One region of the Achromobacter sp. MUI-25009338 genome, then DNA from elsewhere that is predicted to be linked to it. Evidence: predicted binding sites of a transcription regulator. Region 1 holds the regulator's gene; the other holds the start of a gene.
The links. Region 1 encodes NrdR, which represses ribonucleotide reductase genes. Its sites were predicted from a motif close to CACNANATNTNGTG; they were not measured.

Region 1 (11,834 bases):
ATCACCGGCAGCAGGTCTTCGGTGTTCGAGAACATCTTCTTCTCGATCACTTCGCGCAGCTTCTCATAGCTGGTCCAGGTGGGGTTGCGGCCGTTGTTGTTGGCGCGCGCCCGCAGCACGAAGTTGACGATCTCGTTGCGGAAGTCCTTGGGGTTGGCGATGCCCGCCGGCTTTTCGATCTTTTCCAGTTCGTCGTTGAGCGCGCTGCGGTCGAAGCTTTCGCCGGTTTCCGGGTCGCGGAATTCCTCGTCCTGGATCCAGCAGTCGGCGAAGGTCACGTAGCGGTCGAAGATGTTCTGGCCGTACTCGGAGTACGACTCCAGGTAGGCGGTCTGGATCTCCTTGCCGATGAATTCCGCATAGCGCGGCGCCAGGTAACCCTTGATGAATTCAAGGTAGCGCCGGCGGATTTCGTCGGGATAGTCCTCGCGGCCGATGCGCTGCTCCAGCACGTACATCAGGTGCACCGGGTTGGCGGCCACTTCGGTCTGGTCGTAGTTGAAGACGCTGGACAGGATCTTGTAGGCGAAACGCGTGGAGACGCCGGCCATGCCTTCGTCGGTGCCCGCGTAGTCCTTGTATTCCTGCAAGGCCTTGGCCTTCGGGTCCACGTCCTTCAGGCTTTCGCCGTCATAGACGCGCAGCTTCGAGTAGATGCTGGAGTTCTCGGGTTCCTTCAGGCGCGTCAGCACCGAGAACTGCGCCATCATGTCCAGCGTTCCCGGGGCGCACGGCGCCGAGTACAGCGAACTGTGCTGCAGCAGCTTCTCGTAGATGCGGACCTCTTCCGACACCTGCAGGCAGTACGGCACCTTGACGATGTAGATACGGTCGAGGAACGCCTCGTTGTGCTTGTTGTTGCGGAAGGTCTGCCATTCCGATTCGTTCGAGTGGGCCAGGATCATGCCGTTGAACGGGATCGCGGAGAAGCCTTCGGTGCCCTTGAAGTTGCCTTCCTGGGTGGCCGTGAGCAAGGGGTGCAGCATCTTGATCGGGGCCTTGAACATCTCCACGAACTCGAGCAGGCCCTGGTTGGCCAGGCACAGGCCGCCGGAATAGCTGTAGGCGTCCGGGTCGTCCTGCGAATGGCGGTCGAGCTTGCGGATGTCGACCTTGCCGACCAGCGAGGAGATGTCCTGGTTGTTCTCGTCGCCCGGCTCGGTCTTGGCGATGGCGGTCTGGCGCAGCACCGACGGATTCAGGCGCACCACCCGGAACTGCGAGATGTCGCCGTCGTATTCCTTCAGGCGCTTGACGGCCCACGGCGACATGATGCCGGTCAGGTAGCGGCGCGGAATGCCGTATTCCTTTTCCAGCATGTCGCCGAACCGTTCCGGATGGAACAGGCCCAGCGGCGATTCGTTGACCGGCGAGCCCTTCAAGGCATAGATGGGATAGGTCTCCATCAAGGCCTTGAGCCGCTCCGCGATGGACGACTTGCCGCCGCCCACGGGCCCCAGCAGATACAGGATTTGCTTGCGCTCCTCCAGTCCCTGGGCCGCGTGCTTGAAGAACGCAACGATCTGCCCGATCACGTCCTCCATGCCGTAGAACTCCTGGAACGCCGGATAGCGCCGGATGGTCCGGTTGGAAAACAAACGGGAAAGACGTGGGTCGTTACGCGTATCCACGATCTCGGGTTCGCCGATCGCGGCCAGCATGCGCTCAGCGGGACTGGCGTACGCCATGGGATCGCGTTTCGCGAGATTCAGGTACTCCTCGAGGGAGAGTTCTGATTCCTGCTCTTTTGCATACTGCGACTTGAAGCCTTCGACGATGTTTTGCACGGAAACCTCCTACAACACGCGAAAAATCCAATACGTCCCTACGTGTCCCCATTGTGCCTCAGCGCTCGCGCATTACTAGACAATCTCGCGATATGCATTGTTGGCCGGAAGGTATGTTGCTTTCGCCACACATCAACCATGAGCACGATCAGGCCCTTTCCGTTTAGGCTGCACCCTTCGGACACAAGTTCCGTCAGGGATTGCAACTTACGTGAAGAATGTTCGCTCATTCGCTGTCAGCATATCGCCGTATGCGCGCACGATAAGCGCGCCTGCAATGAAATGCTCGGCAATGATTTGAAGGGAAGAGCGATATCCCGAGGATTCTTATGATTCGGGCCAAACCCGATGCGCCCGCTATGCGATGGCAGCGGACGGTCTGAACGGCGCGTGGCGTCTTCGTTCAGCAGCGTGCCGCTCCGGTCGTGAAAAAGCGCCGATAACGCGGCACGGGAATCCGTGGTGACGAGGGCATGTGGCACTGAGCGGTTTAAGCCTTCAGGACGTATCGCCTAGTCATGTGCCTATGCTATAGCCAATTGAAGGTTTTGTGGCAATTCATTTTGCGCAATGCCCAAAATAGTCCGTATCTTGGCATGCGCGGCGGCGCGCATCGGCGGCACGAAACATGCGGATAAAAGCTCGCGAATTTGGCGTCATCGCATCGCGCGCGCGGCGTTGCGCGGCTGGCAGCCGCACATGCCGAGTGCTAGCAGCCCTTGCGCCAGTGCGGTTTATGGGCCTCAGGACAGCGCGGGCAATTCCACGCGCTGCATGAGCTGGCGCCACGTTTCGGCGACCCGGGCGCGCACGCGCAGGTCCGCGCCCACCCGTTCGGCGTCGATGAATTCGTAGCGACGGGCGGCTTCCAGGTGCTCCAGCATCGGCAGCCGCACCATGCCGGCGGCATCGCCCAGCAGCACCGGCGCCATGTACAGCAGCAGTTCGTCGACGCAGTCTGCCGCGACCAGCGCGCCGCTCAGGCCGGCGCCGGCCTCCACGTGCACTTCGTTGATCTGCTCGGCCGCCAGCCAGCGCATCATCGCCGGCAGGTCCACCCGGTCCGGCGTCGCGCCGGGCAGCGGCACGACGCGCGCGTTCATGGCATGCAGCCGCGCGGCCTTGGCCGCGTCGTCGCGGGCGGTGAAGACGATGACTTCGGCGCCGTCGAAAAGCCTGGCGTGCTCGGGGATCTCGAAGCGGCCGTCGACCACCGCCTTGCGCGGCTGGCGCGGCGTATCCACGCCGCGCACGTTCAGCTGCGGGTCGTCCTTCAGCACGGTGCCCATGCCGGTCAGCACCACGCAGCTGCGCGCGCGCCAGCGATGGCCGTCGGCGCGGGCGTCCGCGCCGGTGATCCATTGCGATACGCCGTTATGCAGGGCGCTGCGGCCGTCCAGCGAGGCCGCCATTTTCATCCACACCCAGGGCAGCCCGCGGCTCATGCGGGAAATGAAGCCCGCGTTGACCGCCAGCGCTTCTTCCCGGCACACGCCGGTGGTGACCGCAATGCCGGCCTCGCGCAGCCGCGCCAGGCCCTGCCCGTTGACCAGCGGATTCGGATCGCCCAGCGCCGCCACCACGCGCGCCGGACGCGCCGCCAGCACCGCGTCCACGCACGGCGGCGTGCGGCCGTAATGGCTGCAGGGTTCCAGCGTCACGTACAGCGTGGCGCCGGCCACCGACTCGCCGCGCGCCTGCGCGTCGCGCAGGGCGCAGACTTCGGCATGGGGACCGCCGGGGGGCTGGGTCGCGCCTTCGCCCAGCACGCGCCCGTCGCGCACGATCACGCAGCCGACCCGGGGGTTGGGCGCGGTGGAGTACATGACGGTGCGCGCCAGGTCCAGCGCGCGTCGCATCCAGAAAACGTCGTCGGGGTCGCTCGGGGTCATCATGCCCAGGATTGTATGCCGCGCCGGCCGCCTGCGACGGGGCCGCCAGTGAATGTCCGTTTTGGGCCGATAGGCGTCTTTCGCGGCGCGCCGGCGGCGCCGGGATTGCAGTAAAACTGTCGCTACACCCCTTTTTATTCCATTGCCTGGAGCCGGTCCATGAAACAAGCGCTGATCGTCATCGACGTACAAGAATCTTTCCGGCTGCGTCCGTTTTGGGACGAAACGGAATATCCGGCGTTCCTCGGGCAGATCCAGTCCCTGATCGACGCCGCCGTCGCCCGCGACATGCCGGTGCTGCAGGTGTTCCACACCAGCGCCGCCAACGACCCGGCCAACCCGTTCTCGCTGGCTTCCGGCCACGTGCGCACGCTGAAGGAGCTGCACCTCGCCCCCTCCGCCGTGTTCCACAAGACCGTGCATTCCTCGCTCTACGCGGTCGACGCCGACGGCGCCAGCCTGCACGACTGGCTGCGCGAGCACGGCATCGAGGGCGTCATCGTCTGCGGCATCCGCACCGAGCAGTGCTGCGAAACCACGGCCCGCCACGCCAGCGACGCCGGTTTCAAGGTCGTATTCCCGACCGACGCCACGCTGACTTTCGCCATGCAGAGCCCGTCCGGCAAGAACTACACGCCGGCCGAGATCCGCGACCGCACCGAACTGGTGCTGCAGGGGCGCTTCGCCCGCATCGCGCGGGCCGCCGACGCGCTGGCGGGCTAGGAGCCGCGCATGGTGCCGGTGTATTTCGTGCTGTCGCAAGGCGTCGTCCTGCTGGACGTGGCCGGCCCGGCCGAAGCGTTCCGCGTGGCCAACAAACTCTGCCCCGGCGCGTTCGAACTGCATTTCTGCGGCCCGTCGCGCGAGGTCGAGAGCGGCCTGCCCGGCCTGCACCTGGCCCAGGTCAAGCCGCTGCCGGCAGCCTTGCCGGCGCACGCGCTGGTCATCGTATCGGGCGTGGTGGGCCAGCCCACGCGCCTGGACGAGCCGCAGGCCCGCGCCATCATCGAGTGGCTCGCGCAGCGCCACCCGGCCGACGGCTTCACGCTGATGACCGTGTGCGCGGGCGCGCTGTTCGCGGCCCGCGCCGGACTGACGCGGCAGCGCGAATGCACCACGCACCACAGCTGCCTGCAGCAGCTGGCGGCCATAGACCCGAGCGCGCGGCTGCACGACAACCGCATCTTCGTCGAGGACGGCAAACTGGTCAGCAGCGCCGGCATTACCGCCGGCATCGACCTGGCGCTGCACATGGTGTCGCGCCATTGCGGGCCGCGGGTGGCCAGCGAGGTGGCGCGCGACATGGTGGTCTACCAGCGGCGCGCCGGCACCGATTCGGCGCTGTCGCCCTGGCTGGACCACCGCAGCCACCTGCATCCGGGCGTGCACCGGGTGCAGGACGCCGTGATCCGCGATCCGGCGGCGCCGTGGTCGGCGCAATCGCTGGCCGACCACGCGCATACCAGCGTGCGCCATCTGACCCGTTTGTTCCGCGAGCACGCGGGCTGCACGCCGATGGACTATCTCTACCAGATACGCGTGGCGCTGGCGCGCGACCTGCTGCGCGACACCCGGCTGGACCTGGAGCGCGTGGCCGAAAAATCGGGTTTTGGCTCGGCCCAGCACATGCGGCGGGTCTGGCGCAAGTTCCAGCCGCTCACCCCCAGCCTGGCGCGCGCGGCGGCCGAACACTGACGGGACGGGGCGCTTAGTCCTTGCGCAGCTTGCCCGGCAGCAGCGGGCCCTGCATCTCGCGGATGGCCTCGACGAATTCGCCGATATCCTCGAAGCTCTTGTAGACCGAGGCGAAGCGCACGTAGGCCACCTTGTCGAGCTTGCGCAGCTCGTTCATGACCAGTTCGCCGATCTGCTCGGTGGGCACCTCGCGCAGCCCGCTGGCCAGCAGCTGCTCTTCGATGCGGGCGACCGCGGCGTCCACGTCTTCGGTGCTGACCGGCCGCTTGCGCAGCGCCAGGCTCAGGCTGGCGCGCAGCTTGCCGGGATCGTAATCGCTGCGGCTGCCGTTGCGCTTGACGACCGAAGGCATGGCGAGCTCCACCCGTTCATACGTGGTGAACCGCTTGTCGCAGGACAGGCAGCGGCGGCGACGCCGGATGGCGTCGCCCTCTTCGGAGACCCGGCTGTCGACGACCTGCGTTTCGGCATTGCCGCAAAATGGACACCGCATGTGTGATCCCTAAAGGCGCTGGAGGCAATAGTTAAGCATATTGTAACGGCGACCCGCAGCCATCCATACAGGCCAGGCCGCAAGGCCGGGGCCCGCAAAAAAAGCGAAGGGACGGCGCCTTGCGGGACCGTCCCTTAGCCAGGCCAGTGCGGGCGCGCGGCCCGCAGGCGGGCTTACTTCTTGCCGTAGACCGGCAGGCGCGCGGTCAGTTCATTGACGCGGGCGCGCACGGCGGCGATGTTGGCCTCGTCGCGCGGGTTGTCCAGCACGTCGGCGATCAGGTTGGCGGTCAGCTCGGCTTCCGCTTCCTTGAAGCCGCGGGTGGTCATGGCCGGCGTGCCCAGGCGGATGCCGCTGGTCACGAAGGGCTTTTCCGGGTCGTTCGGGATGGCGTTCTTGTTGACCGTGATGTGGGCCTGGCCCAGCACGGCTTCGGCTTCCTTGCCGGTGATGCCCTTGGAGCGCAGGTCCACCAGCATCACGTGGCTTTCGGTGCGGCCGGAAACGATGCGCAGGCCGCGCTTGACCAGCGTGTCGGCCAGGACCTTGGCGTTCTTGACGACCTGCTCGGCGTAGGTCTTGAACTCGGGTTCCAGCGCTTCCTTGAAGGCCACGGCCTTGCCGGCGATGACGTGCATCAGCGGGCCGCCCTGGATGCCGGGGAAGATCGCCGAGTTGATGATCTTTTCGTACTCGGCCTTCATCATGATGACGCCGCCGCGCGGGCCGCGCAGCGACTTGTGCGTGGTCGAGGTGACGAAGTCGGCGTGCGGCACCGGGTTGGGGTAGACGCCGCCGGCGACCAGGCCGGCGTAGTGGGCGATGTCGACCATGAACAGCGCGCCGTTGTCGTGGGCGATGCGGGCCATGCGCTCGAAATCGATGTGCAGGGCGTAGGCCGAGGCGCCGGCGACGATCAGCTTGGGCTTGTGCTCCTTGGCCAGCTGCTCGACCTGGGCGTAGTTCAGGACTTCGTTTTCGTCCAGGCCGTACGAGATGAAGTTGTACAGCTTGCCCGAGGCGTTGACGGAAGCGCCGTGGGTCAGGTGGCCGCCTTCGGCCAGGCTCATGCCCAGCACGGTGTCGCCCGGCTTGAGGACGGCCATGTACACGCCCTGGTTGGCCTGCGAGCCCGAGTTGGGCTGCACGTTGGCGGCTTCGGCGCCGAAGATCTGCTTCAGGCGGTCGATGGCCAGCTGTTCGACCACGTCCACGTACTCGCAACCGCCGTAGTAGCGCTTGCCCGGGTAGCCTTCGGCGTACTTGTTCGTGAACTGCGTGCCCTGGGCTTCCATGACGGCCGGGCTGGCGTAGTTTTCCGAAGCGATCAGCTCGATGTGCTGCTCCTGGCGCACGTCTTCCTTCTGGATGGCGGCCCAAACGTCCGGGTCAGCCTTGGACAGGGTGAGGTTGCGGTCAAACATGACGGGGGGTTCCTGAGACGGTAAGAAAGAGAGGAAAACGGCGTCGGACGGGGTAAACCCGGACAATGGCGGATAGTTTACCGCGTCGGGCCGGGCAAATTGCCGCCAAAATGCGCGCAACCCGGGCAAAAATGCCGCGACGGGCGCGAAAACCACGGCATCGCGGCGCGTACGGCAAAACGCCTCAAGCCGGCTTGAGGAACTTTCATGCAAGCCGGCAAGAAAAAAAGGGCCGCATAAAGCGGCCCCTTTCCGGCGGCGCGGCCTCAGGAGGCCGAGGTGGCGCCGATCTGCTTGGGCGCAAGCCTGGGGTTGAGCGTGTAGGTGCCGGTCAGCGAGGCCTTGGCCAGCACGTGGTTCTGCATGGCGCGCAGCGCGTCCTCGCCGGTGAACGAACCCTGCAGGTTCAGGGTCGGCACGTCCAGCGCGTACAGGGTGAACACGTAGCGGTGCACCAGCGCGTCGTTCCAGGGCGGGCACGGGCCGTCATAGCCGAAATAATCCCCGCTCATGTCGTGGTCATTGGCGAACCACGAGGAATACGAGTTGATGCCCTGGCGCGTGTCCATGGGCGCCAGCGGGCCGCCCTTGCCGCGCGGCGTGATGCCGTTGGAGAAGGCCCCTTCGTCGATTTCGCGCATGTCGGCGGCCAGGTCCACCAGCACCCAGTGGAAGAAGTCCACGCGCGGCAGGTCGGCCGGCACTTCGCGGCCTTCCTGGTTGACGTCGTCGGGACTGGAGGGGACGTCGGGATCGTGGCAGATCAGGGCGAACGACTGCGTACCCGCCGGGACGTCGTCCCAGGAAAACTGCGGGTTGTAGTTGTCTGCCAGCGCGACGTGCGATTGCGCATCGATCTTGCCGAAAGCGTAGCGCTCCGGAATCGACTCGTGATCGGAAAAGGACAAACTCGAGAGTTCCATGTCGTGCTCCTAGATTTGCCGCAAAGGCCCCACAGCCCCTGCCCGTACGCTCACAGGGTATCAAATCCTGATTGTCACGGCTTCAAATTAACACGCGCGAACTTGCGCTTGCCCACCTGGACCACGTAAGACCCCGCGGGCAATTGCAACGATTTGTCTTCCACGCGGTCGCCGTTGACGCGCACGCCGCCCTGCTCCACGTTGCGCTGCGCCTCCGAGCCGGACGCCACCAGGCCGGCTTCGCGCAGCAGCTTGAGTATGCCCACCGGCGCACCGCCGATGTTCACTTCGGGGATGTCGTCGGGAATGGCGCCGTCGCGGAAGCGGGCCTCGAACGTGGCCAGGGCCTCTTCGGCGGCCTTGGCCGAGTGGAAGCGCGTGATGATTTCCTGGGCCAGCATGACCTTGGCGTCGCGCGGGTTGCGCCCGCCGTCGATTTCCTGCTTGAGCGCGGCGATCGCGTCCAGCGACAGGAACGACAGCAGCTCGAAGTAGCGCCACATCAGCGTGTCGGAAATCGACATGAGCTTGCCGAACATGGAGTCGGGCGACTCCGAAATGCCGATGTAGTTGCCCTTGGACTTGGACATCTTCTCGACGCCGTCGGTGCCCACCAGCAGCGGCATCGTCAGGATGCACTGGGGCTCCTGGCCATATTCCTTTTGCAGCTCGCGGCCGACCAGCAGGTTGAACTTCTGATCGGTGCCCCCCAGCTCCAGATCGGACTTCAGCGCCACCGAGTCATAGCCCTGCATCAGCGGATACAGGAATTCGTGCACCGAGATCGGCACGCCGTTCTTGAAGCGCTTGGTGAAGTCCTCGCGCTCCATCATGCGCGCCACGGTGTAGCGCGAGGCCAGCTGGATCATGCCGCGCGCGCCCAGCGGATCGCACCACTCGGAGTTGTAGCGGATCTCGGTGCGCGCCGGGTCCAGCACCAGGCTGGCCTGGGCGTAATAGGTCTGGGCGTTGGCCTCGATCTGCTCGCGGGTCAGCGGCGGGCGGGTGTTGTTGCGGCCGCTGGGGTCGCCGATGGTCGAGGTGAAATCGCCGATCAGGAAGATGACGTTGTGCCCCATGTCCTGCAGCTGGCGCATCTTGTTCAGCACCACCGTGTGGCCCAGGTGGATGTCGGGCGCGGTGGGGTCCAGCCCCAGCTTGATGCGCAGCGGCACGCCGGTGGCGCGGCTGCGGGCCAGCTTGCGGACGAACTCGGATTCGACCAGGAGTTCGTCGCAGCCACGCTGGGCTATACGCAGATCGGCTTCGACTTCGGGAGTGATGGGGGCTTCTGAGGATGACATGGCAGGGGGACTGACGCGGCTTTGGCCGACAAAAAGGTGTAAAAAGTGACGAAAACTATCGAAAATTCTAGCCGAATCGGCTAGGATACCGCCCTAATCATACGCAATTGCCAGCTATACGCAGTTGCGGCCGCTTTACCCCGGTTTTTTCCGTTTCACTCACCCGTTGTTCACAAGATGCGCCTCGCGCCTGCCCTTGCCCCGGAAACCGTGGCGCGCGAGGGTATGTCCGCATACGCACCCTGCGAGCTCCTGCCACCTGAGAGGGTAACTTCACGATGACTCGTGGCCTCCACGAACTGGCGAGTAGCATCAAGCGCAAAGTTGCTGCCCTGTTTGCGCCCGTAGAACCCAAGCCGCACCGCTCGGGACTTTTCCGTCGCACTCTTCTCGTCACCGCACTCGGCCTGTTTGCCGGCGCCGCCGCCCTCGGCATGGTGCAGCAACCCGACCGCACCGAACTCCCCCCGTCGCGCATCATCCGCAGCGTCCTGCCGCTAAGCGCCGAGCAGGTCGAAGTCAGCGCCCCCAGCGCCGCGCCCTACATCAGCGAGACCCGCATCCGCCCGGGCGACACGCTGTCGGCCGTGCTGCAGCGCCTGGACCTGGACGCGCCCAACCTGCAGGCCTTCCTGACCCACGACGCCAGCGCCCGCAGCATCTACAAGCTGTACCCCGGCCGCTCCGTGCAGGCCGCGACCGACGAAGACGGCAAGCTGCTCTGGCTGCGCTATATCCACACCCCCGGCAACGAGGCCGACGGCCAGATCGTCACGCGCCTGCTGCATGTGGCGCCGTCGGGCGACAGCTACAAGGCCGAGGAAGTCACCGAAAACACCGAGCGCCAGACCCGCGTGGCCGTGGGCACGATCCGCTCCTCGCTGTTCGGCGCCACCGACGAGGCCGGCATCCCGGATTCGGTCACCATGCAGATGGCCGACATCCTCAGCGCCAAGATCGACTTCCTGCGCGACCTGCGCCAGGGCGACCAGTTCCGCGTGGTCTACGAAGTGCGCTCGCACGACGGGCGCTACGCCGGCGCCGGCCGCGTGCTGGCGCTGGAATTCATCAACGGCGGCAAGACCTACAGCGCCGTCTGGTTCAGCCCCGACGACAAGAGCGGCTCGTACTACGACTTCGACGGCACCAGCCTGCGCGGCGCCTTCCTGCGCACCGCGCTGAAGTTCAGCCGCATCAGCTCCACCTTCGGCATGCGCATGCACCCCATCCACAAGACCTGGACGGGACACAAGGGCGTCGACTACGCGGCGCCGTCCGGCACCCCGATCCACTCCACCGCCGACGGCACGGTCGAATTCGCCGGCTGGCAGAACGGCTACGGCAACGTGGTCATCGTCAAGCACCACGGCAAGTACTCGACGCTGTACGCGCACCAGAGCCGCATCGCCCAGGGCATCACCAAGGGCGCGAAGATCTCGCAAGGCCAGTTGCTGGGCTACGTCGGCTCCACCGGCTGGGCCACCGGCCCGCACCTGCACTACGAGTTCCGCGTGGCCAACCAGCCGGTCGACCCGCTGGCCGTGGACCTGCCCGTGGCGCGCAGCCTGGAACCCGCCGAAGTGCGCGCGTTCAACCAGGCTGTGGCCCCGTACAAGCAGCAGATCCAGCTGCTGACCCAGTTCCAGCAGACTCTGCCCGACGCGCTGACCAACGTGGCCAGCCGCTAGGCAAGACGTCACCCCGAAGGCGGCCCCGCACGATCACTGCGCGGCCGCTTTTTTTATTGCGAGAGGCCATCCCGTGACTTCCCGAGTCTCCAAGGATTCCAGGCTCTACATCGGCTTGATGTCGGGCACCAGCGTCGACGGCGTCGACGGCGTGCTGGCGCGCCTGGGCGGCGGGCAGCCGCCCCAGGTGCTGGCCAGCGCCAGCCTGCCCATGCCGGCCGGCCTGCGCCAGGAACTGCTGGCGCTGAACCAGCCCGGCGAGGACGAACTGGCGCGTGGCGCGCTGGCCGCCAATGCGCTGGCCCGCCTGTATGCCCAGGCCGTGGCCGCGCTGCTGCAGGACGCCGCGGTGGCGGCGCAGGACGTGGCGGCCATCGGCGCCCACGGCCAGACGGTGCGGCACCGCCCCGACCGCGGCTATACCGTGCAGCTCAACGCGCCCGCCCTGCTGGCCGAACTGACCGGCATCGATGTGGTGGCCGACTTCCGCAGCCGCGACGTGGCCGCCGGCGGCCAGGGCGCGCCGCTGGTGCCGCCCTTTCACGCGGCCGTCTTCGGCGCCGCCCACGGCCGCGCCGTGCTCAACCTGGGCGGCATCGCCAACGTGACGCTGCTCGCGCCCGGCCAG
Region 2 (11,834 bases), 2.1 Mb from region 1:
AGGCCGCCCGCCCCCGGTGGATGGCCTGGCGGTGCATGCCGTCGCGCTGGTTGTTCTGCACCGGCGCCAGCGGCGCGTTGATCGGGATCTCGTGGAAATTGGGGCCGCCCAGCCGCGAAATCTGCGTGTCCACATAGGAATGGATGCGTCCGGCCAGCAAGGGATCGTTGGTGAAGTCCAGGCCCGGCACCACGTGCGCCGCGCAGAAAGCCACCTGCTCGGTTTCGGCGAAGAAGTTGTCGGGGTTGCGGTCCAGCACCAGCCGGCCCACCGGCACCACGGGCACCAGTTCCTCGGGCACGATCTTGGTGGCGTCCAGCACGTCGAAGCTGAAGCGTTCGGCCTCTTCCTCGGTAAAGACCTGCACGCCCAGCTCCCATTGCGGGGGGTTGCCGGAATCGATGGCCTCCCACAAGTCGCGCCGGTGGAAATCGGGGTCGGCGCCGGCCGTTTTGACGGCCTCGTCCCAGACCTGCGAATGCGTGCCCAGCAAGGGGTTCCAGTGGAACTTGACCAGCCGCGACTCGCCGTCGGCGTTGACGAAGCGGAAGGTGTGCACGCCAAAGCCCTGCATCATGCGAAAGCTGCGCGGGATCGCGCGGTCCGACATCAGCCACATCAGCATGTGGGTGGATTCCGGCATCAGCGACACGAAGTCCCAGAACGTGTCGTGCGCGGACGCGGCCTGCGGCATGGCGTGGTGCGGTTCGGGCTTGACCGCGTGCACCAGGTCCGGGAATTTCATCGCGTCCTGGATGAAAAACACCGGCATGTTGTTGCCCACCAGGTCCCAGTTGCCTTCGTCGGTGTAGAACTTGACCGCGAAGCCGCGCACATCGCGCGCGGTGTCCTTGGAGCCGCGCTCGCCGGCCACGGTCGAGAAGCGCACGAATACCGGCGTGCGCTTGCCGACCTCGGCGAACGGCGCGGCCGCGGTCAGGTCGGTCAGGGCGCGCTCGCAGACGAAGTAGCCGTGCGCCGCCGAGCCGCGCGCGTGCACGATGCGCTCGGGGATGCGCTCATGGTCGAAGTGCGTGATCTTCTCGCGCAGGATGAAATCCTTGAGCAGCGCCGGCCCGCGCAGCCCCGCCTTGAGCGAATGCTGGTTGTCGCTGATGCGCACGCCCTGGTTGGTGGTCAGCGGCTGGCCCGTGGGGTCGGCGCGCACGCGCGCCAGCCGGCCGTCGGCGGCGTTGACGCCGGGCGCGGCCGGCCCGCCGGTCTTGGGCGAGTCCGCGCTTTCGGACAGGGAGCTGGCGCCCGCGGCCGGGTCCGCCGGAGACACGCTGGCGCCCGTATACGGACAGCGCGCGCCTTCCTCGCCATACTCGGCGGCCTTGCCGGCGTTGTGGTCCAGCGCGGATGCGGCGGCGTCCACGGCCGCGGCCCGCCTGGCCGCCGGACTGCGCGCCCGGCCGCGCGCGCCGCCCTCGGGCGCGGCGCCGGGGCCGCTGTCGGTGTTCTGGTAGGCGCTATCGACGGCCGGCGCGGCGCCCGCCTTGGCTGGTTTCTTCCCTGGCATGGCGGTTCTCCTAAAGCATCTTGGCGCGGGACTGCTCGGCGCGGGATGCGCCGATCGCGGACTCCACCTGTTTGACCTCTTCGGGCGGCGGCAGCACGGCGGGATAGCCCAGGGCTTCGATCCACAGCTCCCGCGACCAGCCCTTGGTGTGATAGAGATGGTGTTCCTCGTCGGTGACCACCGCGTCATAGGCCTGTTTGAGCACCTTGCCCTCGGTGCCGCCGTGCTGCTCGGCGATCACGCCGATCAGCGTCCAGTTGGCGTGGTCCTTGGTCTCGGCCAGCACCACGCATTCGGTCGCGACCAGCTGCGCGGCGTCGGCGTCGCCAGCGGCGATCGCCATCTTCATGGCCTTCACCAGCGACTCGCCGATATGGCGCACGACCTCGCGGCCCGGCGACTCGCGCTCGGGGTCCAGCCCCAGCTGCTCGAACACGGTCAGCAGCACGCGGCGATGGGTGCGCGTTTCTTCCAGATAGTCCTGCCATTCCTGCTTCAGGTCTTCATTGACGGCGCAGGTCACGGCGGTCTCGTAGATTTTCAATCCCCCGATCTCGGTTTCCAGGGCCTGATACAGCAGTTCCTCGATCTGCGCGGCATTTCCGGCTTTGCGTTTCATTGGACGCTCCTCTGTCTGTGTGGTGTCGCGCCACCGCCGCCGCGTACCGGCGGCCTGGCGACCTGCGCGACCCCAGCAACCGGCGTTCCCGCGCCGCCCCGCACGCCGCGCCTGCGCGCACCGGGTGCAGAAAATACAAAGCCCCGGACCGGACAACACTGGCCCCATTTAGTTTAGAATCGGAATTATTCTCAATAAAAATCAGACCGCCTCGGTTCGCGGCGGCGTCACAAGAAAGAGGCTCACCCTGAAATCCGGTTTCCGCCTGTCCATGGCCTGGCTCCATACGTGGGTCGGCCTGTGGTTCTCCTGGCTGCTGTTCGCCGTCTTCCTGACGGGTTCGCTGGCCGTGTTCTCCGAACCCATCACCCATTGGATGACGCCCGAACACCAGGCTGCCGAAGCCTCGGCCGCCGAGCGGCAAGGCGCGCCGGTGGACCGCGCCCACCGCTTCGGGCTGGCGGTGGACTACATGGCCCGCAACCATGCCGGCGCGGGCATGTGGGAAATCTGGCCGGTCAACCGCCACCACGACAATGGGCTGACGGTTTACTGGTTCGACAAGAACGGCCTTTACGCCGACGCCGAGCTCGACCCCGTCACCGGCGCCGAACTGGACGAGCACCACGACGAGGCCGAAAGCCGTGCCACGCCGGGCGGCCAGCACTTCGTGGACTTCCACTACACCCTGCACGACGCCGGGCTGGGGCTGTGGATCGTGGCCTTCGCCACCATGGCGATGCTGGTGGCGCTGATTTCCGGCGTGGTCACGCACAAACGCATCTTCAAGGATTTCTTCACCTTCCGCGCCAACAAGGGCCAGCGCTCGTGGCTGGACGCGCACAATACGAGCGCGGTGCTGACCCTGCCCTTTCTGTTCATGATCGCCTACACCGGCGTGGTGATTTCCGGCGCGACGCTCATGCCCGCTCCCGTTTCCGCCACCTACGGCGAGGGCCCGCAGGCGCTGCGCGTCTATCTGGCCGAACTGGAAGGCGAGCCGATGCTCGCGCGCAGCGGCGCCGCCCAGGCCGTGCCGGCGCTGGAGCCCATCGTCGCCCGGGCCGAAAGCCTGATCGGGCAGACCCCCCGCGCCATCGTCATCCGCAACCCCGAAGACAGCTCCATGCGCATCGGCGTGTACGGCTGGAACGAGGCGGCCGACACCTTGCGCAACATCAGCGCCACCACCGGCATGGCGGAGTTCACGGGCGACGGCGAACTGCTGCGCGTGCGCCCGGCCGGCGAAGTGCTGGGCGGCGCCGCGCCGCGCACGCGCCAGGTCTTGAGCGACCTGCACATGGCCAGGTTCGGCGGCGTGGCCATGCAATGGCTGTATTTCATCTGCGGCATGGCCGGCGCGGCCCTGATGGGCACCGGCGCCATCCTCTTCATGGTCAAGCGCCGCGCCCGGCACGGCGGCGAATTCGGCGCCGCCACCGCGCGCGTCTACCGCCTGATCGAAGGACTGAACGTGGCCGCGATGGCCGGGCTGGGCATCGCCTGCGTCGGCTATTTCTGGGCCAATCGCCTGCTGCCGGTGACGCTGCAGGACCGGGCCGCCTGGGAGCTGCGCGTCTTCTTCCTGATCTGGGCGCTGACGCTGCCGCATGCCTGGCTATGCGCCCCGCGCCGCGCCTGGATCATGCAGCTGGGCCTGCTGTCGGCGCTGTGCCTGCTGCTGCCGCTGATGTCGTACGCCGCCGTGGGCGACCACCTGTACGCGCAGATCGCGCGCGGCGACTGGGAAAGCGCCGGCGTCGAACTGAGCGCCCTGGCTTTCGGCGTACTATCGGGCTGGGCGGCCCTGCGGTTATGGCGCCGGCCCGCTACGGCGCCCTCGCAGCGCATCCCCCGCGCAAACGAAGAGGCAGCGGCATGAATTCCAACGACCTGTACGCCATCGGCATGGCCCTGCTGCTGACCTACTCCGGCATGGCCTGCCTGAGCCTGGCCATGCCGCGCCATTACGACCAGGTCTGGGGCCGCGACCCGTCGGCCGGACACAGCCGCGTGCTGCGCGGCGCCGGCCTGCTGCTGCTGGCCCTGGCCCTTCTGCCCTGCGTCAGCCTGTGGGGCAATACGGTGGGCGTGGTGGCCTGGCTGGGCTGGCTGTCGGCCGGCGCCCTGCTGTGGGTCGGCATGCTGTCGTGGGCCCCGCGCCCGGCGGCGCGCACCGCGGCGCTGGCCCTGGCGATCGCGCTGGCCGGGGTCGGAATCGGCTTTTGACGGTCCGCGCAAGGCGCGAAAAACGCGTTTGATGCGCATCAAGCAGGGCTAAAATCCCGCGTCTCGCGTACGTCGACGACACCATATGTGGTGATAGAGTTTCACCACCCTACTACATATGGTGTCAGTCATGCATATCCAGCACATACTCAAGCGCGACGGCCGGGTCGTGGCGTTCGACCGCGACAAGATCGCCCACGCCATCGCCGCGGCCGGCCAGAGCACCGGGGAACTGGACCTCGCGGGCGCGCAGGCGCTGACCGACGCCGTCATCGACGCGCTGGCCGACCAGCCCTGCCCCGGCGTCGAAACCATCCAGAACCGCGTCGAGGAAGTCCTGGTCCAGGCCGGCCGCTGGCGCACGGCGCGCGCCTACATCGTCTACCGCGAGCAGCACGCCCGCCTGCGCTCGCTGCGCCACACCCTGGTGGACGTGGAAAGCGCCATGGAGGAATACCTGGAGCAGCGCGACTGGCGCGTCAACGCCAACGCCAACCAGGGCTACAGCCTGGGCGGCCTGATCCTGAACGTCGCGGGCAAGGTCACCGCCAACTACTGGCTGTCCAATGTCTTCGCGCCGGAGGCCGGACGCGCCCACCGCGAAGGCGACATCCACATCCACGACCTGGACATGCTGAGCGGCTATTGCGCCGGCTGGTCGCTGCGCCAGCTGCTGACCGAAGGCTTCAACGGCATCCCCGGCAAGGTCGAGGCCACGCCGCCGCGCCACATGTCGGCCGCCATCGGCCAGATCGTCAACTTCCTGGGCACGCTGCAGAACGAATGGGCCGGCGCGCAGGCCTTCAGCTCGTTCGACACCTACATGGCGCCTTTCATCCGCCGCGACGCCATGACCTACGCGCAGGTCAAGCAGGCCATGCAGGAGCTGATCTACAACCTCAACGTGCCCAGCCGCTGGGGCACGCAGACGCCGTTCACCAACCTGACCTTCGACTGGACCTGCCCGGCCGACCTGCGCGAACAGATTCCGTACGTGGGCGGCGAGGAAATGCCGTTCGCCTACGGCGACCTGCAGGCCGAGATGGACATGATCAACCGCGCCTACATCGAAGTCATGATGGCCGGCGACGCCAAGGGCCGCGTCTTCACCTTCCCCATCCCCACCTACAACATCACGCCGGACTTCGACTGGGACCATCCCAACACCGAACGCCTGTTCGAAATGACGGCGCGCTACGGCCTGCCTTATTTCCAGAACTTCCTCAATTCCGACCTGGAGCCGCACATGGTGCGCTCCATGTGCTGCCGCCTGCAGCTGGATCTGCGCGAACTGCTCAAGCGCGGCAACGGCCTGTTCGGCTCGGCCGAGCAGACCGGCTCGGTGGGCGTGGTCACGGTCAACTGCGCGCGCCTGGGCTATACCTGCCGCGGCGACGAGGGCAAGCTGATGGCGCGCCTGGACCACCTGCTGGAGCTGGGGCGCGACGTGCTCGAAACCAAGCGCAAGGTGGTGCAGCGCTACATCGACCAGGGCCTGTATCCCTACACCCGCCGCTACCTGGGCACGCTGCGCAACCACTTCAGCACGCTGGGGGTGAACGGCATCAACGAGATGATCCGCAACTTCACCGGCGATATGGACGACATCACCACCGGGCCGGGCCACGCCATGGCGGTCCGGCTGCTGGACCGCGTGCGCGCCCGCATGACCGAATTCCAGGAACAGACCGGCCACCTGTACAACCTGGAGGCCACGCCGGCCGAAGGCACCACCTACCGTTTCGCGCGCGAGGACCGCAAGCGCTATCCCGACATCCTGCAGGCCGGCAGCGACGCGCAGCCCTACTACACCAATTCCAGCCAGCTGCCGGTGGGGCATACGGACGACCCCTTCCATGCGCTGGAGCTTCAGGAAACGCTGCAGGGCAAGTACACCGGCGGCACCGTGCTGCACCTGTACATGAACGAGGCCGTGTCCTCGGCCGGCGCCTGCAAGGAGCTGGTGCGCCGCGCGCTGTCGAATTTCCGCCTGCCCTACATCACCGTCACGCCGACCTTCTCGATCTGCCCCAACCACGGCTATCTGGCGGGACGCCACGAGTTCTGCCCCAAATGCGATGCCGAGCTGCTCGCCCGGCAATCGTCATGCTGCACCCCGGCCTAGCCGGATATCCCCCTGGCCTCTACCAAGGAACCCCTATGCAAACCCTGACCACCCCCGACATCGCCCCCGCCACCGCCCCCATGCTGGACGACAGCCAGCGCGTGCGTTGCGAGATCTGGACCCGCGTGATGGGCTACCACCGTCCCGTTTCGTCCTTCAACACCGGCAAACAAGGCGAATTCAATGAACGCCGCTTCTTCGTCGAACGCCGCGCCTGAGGGCGCGCGTCCTGCCCCGGCCTGCGGGCCGGGGTCCGCGCCCGCCGCGCGCAGGATGGCCGTCAGGCCGGCCTACGCCGCCTTGCCGCAGCCGGTGCTGCAGCCCTTGCCGCGCCACGCCCATTCGGTGGGCGGGCTGGTGCCTTTTTCCACCGTGGACTGGCCCGGCAAGCTGGCCGCCGTGGTCTTCATCGCCGGCTGCCCCTGGCGCTGCCATTACTGCCACAACACCGAATTGCAGACGCGCACCGCGCGCTACGACTGGCATGACATCCGCGCTTTCCTCGAAACCCGCAAGGGGCTGCTGGACGCCGTCGTATTCTCCGGCGGCGAACCCCTGAGCGAACCGCGCCTGGCCCAGATGATCCGCGACGTGCGGCGCATGGGCTACCAGGTCGGCATGCACACCGCCGGCATCTATCCGCTGCGACTGGCCGACGTGCTGCAGCACCTGGACTGGGTCGGCCTGGACATCAAGGCCGACGCCGCCGGCTACGACGACATCACCGGCCGCCGCGATTCCGAGCGTCCCGCCATGTCGTGCCTGGCCCAGCTGCTGTCGGCGCGGCGCGATTTCGAATGCCGCGTCACCTGGCATCCCGACTGGTTCGACGAGACCCGGCTGCTGGACGTGGCCCGGGAACTGTCCCGCCGCGGCGTGCGACGCTTCGCCGTGCAGGGCGCGCGCAGCACGCCGGACTCGCCCGCCGCGCGCCACTTGAGCGCGCAGGCCGAAAGCCGGATGCGGGAATGGTTCGAAGCGTTCGAGTATCGCTGAGGGGATGGCGTTGCGTGGAACCATGGCGTGGGCACGTGGCTGCGGGTCGAACCATGAACCATGATATTGGGTCGTAGGATGGGTGTAGCGCGGCAACCGGCGGGTAAGAATTCCGACTCCGAACGCGCGTAACCCATCGGCCGGCGAGAGCCGGCGGTTTGTCTCTTGCCTCGAAAGGCGGCGGCTGGCGCCGCCTGATGGGTTACGCGCGTTGAATTGTTGAATTCTTGCGTAAGTATTCTCGCGCTACACCCATCCTACGCCCGCCCCACGCCAACCCGCGCGTCACCCCCCACGCCGCGCCATCGCCTCCCGGAAACGCGGCGAGCCGATGGCGCCGACGTTGCAGCGCGCCCAGGGCGATCGGATCGTGGGGTCCACGCTGAACACCCGCCCCGGCGCCATGATGATCTTTTCCGGCATCAGCTCGGCGGCCAGGGCCAGCGTGTCGTCCACGCCGGGAAAGGCCGACCACAGGTACAGCGAACTGGTGGGCCGGGCGAAGACCTCGGCGCCCAGCGAATCCAGCACCTGCAGCGCATGGCCGGTGGCGGCTTCCAGGCGCTGGCGCAGCCTGACCAGATGCCGCTCGTAGTGGCCGTCGCGCAGCATCACGTCCACCATGCGCTCGCAGTACTCGGAACTGCTGACGTGCACCAGCGCCTTGAGGTCGGCCAGGTCGCTGGCCAGCGCGGCGTTGCAGGCGATGAATCCCACCCGCAGCGCGGCGGAGAATGACTTGGAGAAGCTGCCGATGTAAATGGTGCGCTCCAGCTGGTCCAGCGCCGCCAGGCGCACCGCGGACGTGGGCTTGAAGTCCGCCAGCGGATCGTTCTCCACCAGGATCAGGTTGTGGCGCTCCGCCAGCTGCAGCACCCGGTACGCCTTGGCCGGCGAGATGTCCGACCCCGTGGGGTTGTGCGCCAGCGACTGGGTGAAGAACAGGCGCGGCTTTTCCCGCTGCAGCAGCGCTTCCAGCGCGGCGATGTCCGGACCGTCCGGCAGGCGCGGCACGCCCAGCATGCGCGCCCCGGCCAGCTTGAGCTTGCCGAACAGGGGGTAATAGCCGGGGTTGTCGACCAGCACCGGCGCGTCCTGCGGCACGAAGTAGCGGATCACCAGGTCCATGGCCTCGTTCGCGCCGTGCGTCAGCACCAGTTGCGGCGGCGCCGCATTGATGCCCACGTCTCCCAGCTTGCGCACCAGGCTTTCGCGCAGCGGCGCATAGCCGAAGCGGCTGCCGTAGCGGAACAAGGCGCCCAGCCCGGTGCGCACCACCTTCTGGTGGTAGCGGTCCATGCGCATGTCGGCCAGCCATTCCACCGGCGGAAACCCGTCGCCCACCGCGACCGCGTCGGGCTGGGTCTTGAGCTGCTCGCGCATCAGCCACACGATGTCCATGGCGCGGCTCAGCTGCCCCGGCTCCTCGTCGGCGGCCTTGCGCGTCCTGCCCGTCTCCAGCACGTAGAAGCCGGAACCCCGGCGCGGCTCCACCAGGCCCTGCGCGACCAGCATTTCGAACGCCACCACCACGGTGTTCTTCGCGTAGCGGTGCAATTGCGCCAGCTCGCGCAGCGACGGCAGCTTGTCGCCGGCCCGGTACACGCCGTCGGCGATCTGCTGGCCGATCAGCCGGGCCAGGCTTTCGGCGATGGGCGCGGCGCGCGGCGGGCGCGTCGCCAGGGGAGGAAGGCTGCCGGACATATGCAAAAATTGGTGCAGTGCAATGACACTGTTTGTCGAAACTGTACCTCTCAATACCGGTACAGTCTACCTAGAATCTGGCCACCCGATTCCGATACATGGAGACCCCGCAATTGGCCGATTCCCGCCTGCCCAACTTCCGTTCCCTCACCCCCGCCGACCGCCTGGCGGCCGTGGCCGACGCCGCGGACCTGAGCGCCGAGGAGCGCCGGCTGCTGGCCGCGCCAGGCGCGCTGGGCCTGGACCGCGCCGACGGCATGATAGAGAACGTCATCGCCGCGTTCGAACTGCCGCTGGGCGTGGCCGCCAACTTCCAGGTCAACGGCCGCGACGTGCTGGTGCCGATGGCGGTCGAGGAGCCGTCCGTGGTGGCCGCCGCGTCCTACATGGCCAAGCTGGCGCGCGCCTGCGGCGGCTTCGAGACTTCCAGCACCCGGCCGCTGATGCGCGCCCAGGTGCAGGTGCTGGGGCTGGGCGATCCGCAGGGCGCGCGGCTGGCGCTGCTGCGCGAACGCGAGCGCATCGTGGCGCTGGCCAACGGCCGCGACCGCACCCTGGTCGAGCTGGGCGGCGGCTGCCAGGACATCGAAGTCCACGTATTTCCCGACACCCCGCGCGGCCCCATGCTGGTGCTGCACCTGATCGTGGACGTGCGCGACGCGATGGGCGCCAACGCCGTCAACACCATGGCCGAGGCCGTGGCGCCGCTGATCGAGGAAATTTCCGGCGGCTCCGTGCGCCTGCGCATCCTGTCCAACCTGGCCGACCTGCGCCTGGCGCGCGCCCGCGTGCGCCTGACGCCGCAGGCGCTGGACACGGCCGAGCGCAGCGGCGCCGACATCATCGAAGGCGTGCTCGACGCCTACACCTTCGCCGCGGTCGATCCCTACCGCGCGGCCACGCACAACAAGGGCATCATGAACGGCATCGACCCCGTGATCGTCGCCACCGGCAACGACTGGCGGGCGGTGGAAGCCGGCGCCCACGCCTACGCCAGCCGCGACGGCCGCTACACCTCCCTCACCCACTGGGAGAAAGACGCCGCGGGCGCGCTGGTCGGCTCCATCGAAATGCCCATGCCCGTGGGCCTGGTGGGCGGCGCCACCAAGACCCATCCGCTGGCCCGCCTGGCGCTGAAGATCATGGGCGTGAAAAGCGCGCAGGAACTGGGCGAAATCGCCGTGGCCGTGGGCCTGGCGCAGAACCTGGGCGCGCTGCGGGCGCTGGCCACCGAAGGCATCCAGCGCGGCCACATGGCGCTGCACGCGCGCAACATCGCCCTGGCCGCCGGCGCGGCGGGCGCCGAGATCGACACCGTCGCCAAGCGCATGGCGGCCCTGCGGGACGTAACCAGCGACCGCGCGCGCGCCTTGCTGGAGGAATTGCGCGCGCCCCGATAAACCCGGCCATCCGGCCTGACAAGAACCAAGGAGAGAGACATGAATCCGAACACCCCGGCGCCGCCTGCGCGCCTGGCGGAAGTCTGGAGCGACACGGTCGACCTGCGCCAGCTGGCGTGGGCCATCGGCATCGGCATCGTGATCAGCGTGGCGGGGTTCTATGCCGCCAGCCATTGGCTGCGCGGCGTCGTCGCCTCGCCCGAGCTGGCCCATGCCTACGCCATGCTGGCCGGGCTGGCGGGCTGCGTGCTGGCCGGCCTGATCTGCGCCCGCCTGTTCCCGCCCAAGCGCATCGTGGTCGAACACAGCGCCACCCAGGACCCGGCCTGGCGCGCCGAAGTGCTGGCCGAACTGGCCGAGCAGCCCGGCGGCCTGGGCACGCTGGCCGATCTGCCCGAGGCCGCCGTGCGCGAACTCAAGGCGCTGGACCTGTACGAGCTGTTCGCCCAGCCCGCCGCGCCCGCGTCCGATGCGCGCGTGCGCGCCGAAGCGCCGCAGGGCGCGAACAAGGAGGCGCTGGCATGAGCAATCCCGCGCTACTCGAACAAATCATGATGGCGGCCGCCATGGGCCTGCTGGGCGCGGTGGTGTTCGCGGCCATCGGCCTGGTGTCCGGCACCGACGAAACCACCACGCTGGCGCCGCTGACCCTGCTGGTGGTGCTGCTGGGCGTGCCGCCGGCGGGCGTCTTCACCTTTTTCCTGGCCGGCGCCGTGGCCAAGCACATGACCCATGCCGTGCCCACGGCGCTGCTGGGCATACCCGGCGACACCATGGCCACGCCGCTGCTGCAGGACGCGAACATGCTGCGCAAGCTGGGCGTGCCGCACATCGCGCTGCGCAAGATGGTGTCCGGCGCCATCGTCGCCGCGTTCGTGGCGGTGCCGCTGGCCGTGCTGTTCGCGGTGCTGCTGGCGCCGTTCGGCGCGGTCATCACCCGGTTCGCGCCCTGGATCTTCCTGGCCGCGGCGCTGCTCATCGCCTACTTCTCGGCCGGCCGCTGGGCCGCGGTCGCGCTGCTGGCGCCGTTCGTCGTGCTCATCGTCGCGCTGCAGAGCCTGACCGCCAAGTACGGGGTCAAGCTGAGCATCAGCTACTTCCTGGGCATCGCCATCGGGCCGCTGATCGCGGACCTGTTCAGCGTGGCCTCGCCGCAGGGGCGCTCGCGCATGCTGCGCGACAAGGTACGCACCTTCTCGCTGGCGCCGGACGTGAAAGGCTGGTCGGGCTACTTCCCCA

Region 2: a site for NrdR is predicted at 4,481-4,494, ahead of AC1IQ6_RS14765 (ribonucleoside triphosphate reductase). Genes of this name have one in related genera too.

What each region holds. Positions count from the first base shown of each region.
Region 1 is NZ_CM170627.1:5,170,653-5,182,486, forward strand. It holds gene AC1IQ6_RS24420 (PrkA family serine protein kinase) at 1-1,778, opposite strand, end outside; gene ribD (bifunctional diaminohydroxyphosphoribosylaminopyrimidine deaminase/5-amino-6-(5-phosphoribosylamino)uracil reductase RibD) at 2,531-3,646, opposite strand; gene AC1IQ6_RS24430 (cysteine hydrolase family protein) at 3,839-4,402, shown strand; gene AC1IQ6_RS24435 (GlxA family transcriptional regulator) at 4,412-5,374, shown strand; gene nrdR (transcriptional regulator NrdR) at 5,388-5,867, opposite strand; gene glyA (serine hydroxymethyltransferase) at 6,041-7,291, opposite strand; gene AC1IQ6_RS24450 (YbhB/YbcL family Raf kinase inhibitor-like protein) at 7,558-8,214, opposite strand; gene tyrS (tyrosine--tRNA ligase) at 8,289-9,518, opposite strand; gene AC1IQ6_RS24460 (M23 family metallopeptidase) at 9,797-11,206, shown strand; gene AC1IQ6_RS24465 (anhydro-N-acetylmuramic acid kinase) at 11,325-11,834, shown strand, end outside.
Region 2 is NZ_CM170627.1:3,113,938-3,125,771, forward strand. It holds gene AC1IQ6_RS14745 (catalase) at 1-1,522, opposite strand, end outside; gene AC1IQ6_RS14750 (hypothetical protein) at 1,533-2,141, opposite strand; gene AC1IQ6_RS14755 (PepSY-associated TM helix domain-containing protein) at 2,413-4,023, shown strand; gene AC1IQ6_RS14760 (DUF3325 domain-containing protein) at 4,020-4,370, shown strand; gene AC1IQ6_RS14765 (ribonucleoside triphosphate reductase) at 4,501-6,495, shown strand; gene nrdD (anaerobic ribonucleoside-triphosphate reductase) at 6,531-6,713, shown strand; gene AC1IQ6_RS14775 (anaerobic ribonucleoside-triphosphate reductase activating protein) at 6,679-7,491, shown strand; gene AC1IQ6_RS14780 (aminotransferase-like domain-containing protein) at 7,777-9,195, opposite strand; gene AC1IQ6_RS14785 (hydroxymethylglutaryl-CoA reductase, degradative) at 9,294-10,595, shown strand; gene AC1IQ6_RS14790 (hypothetical protein) at 10,635-11,120, shown strand; gene AC1IQ6_RS14795 (tripartite tricarboxylate transporter permease) at 11,117-11,834, shown strand, end outside.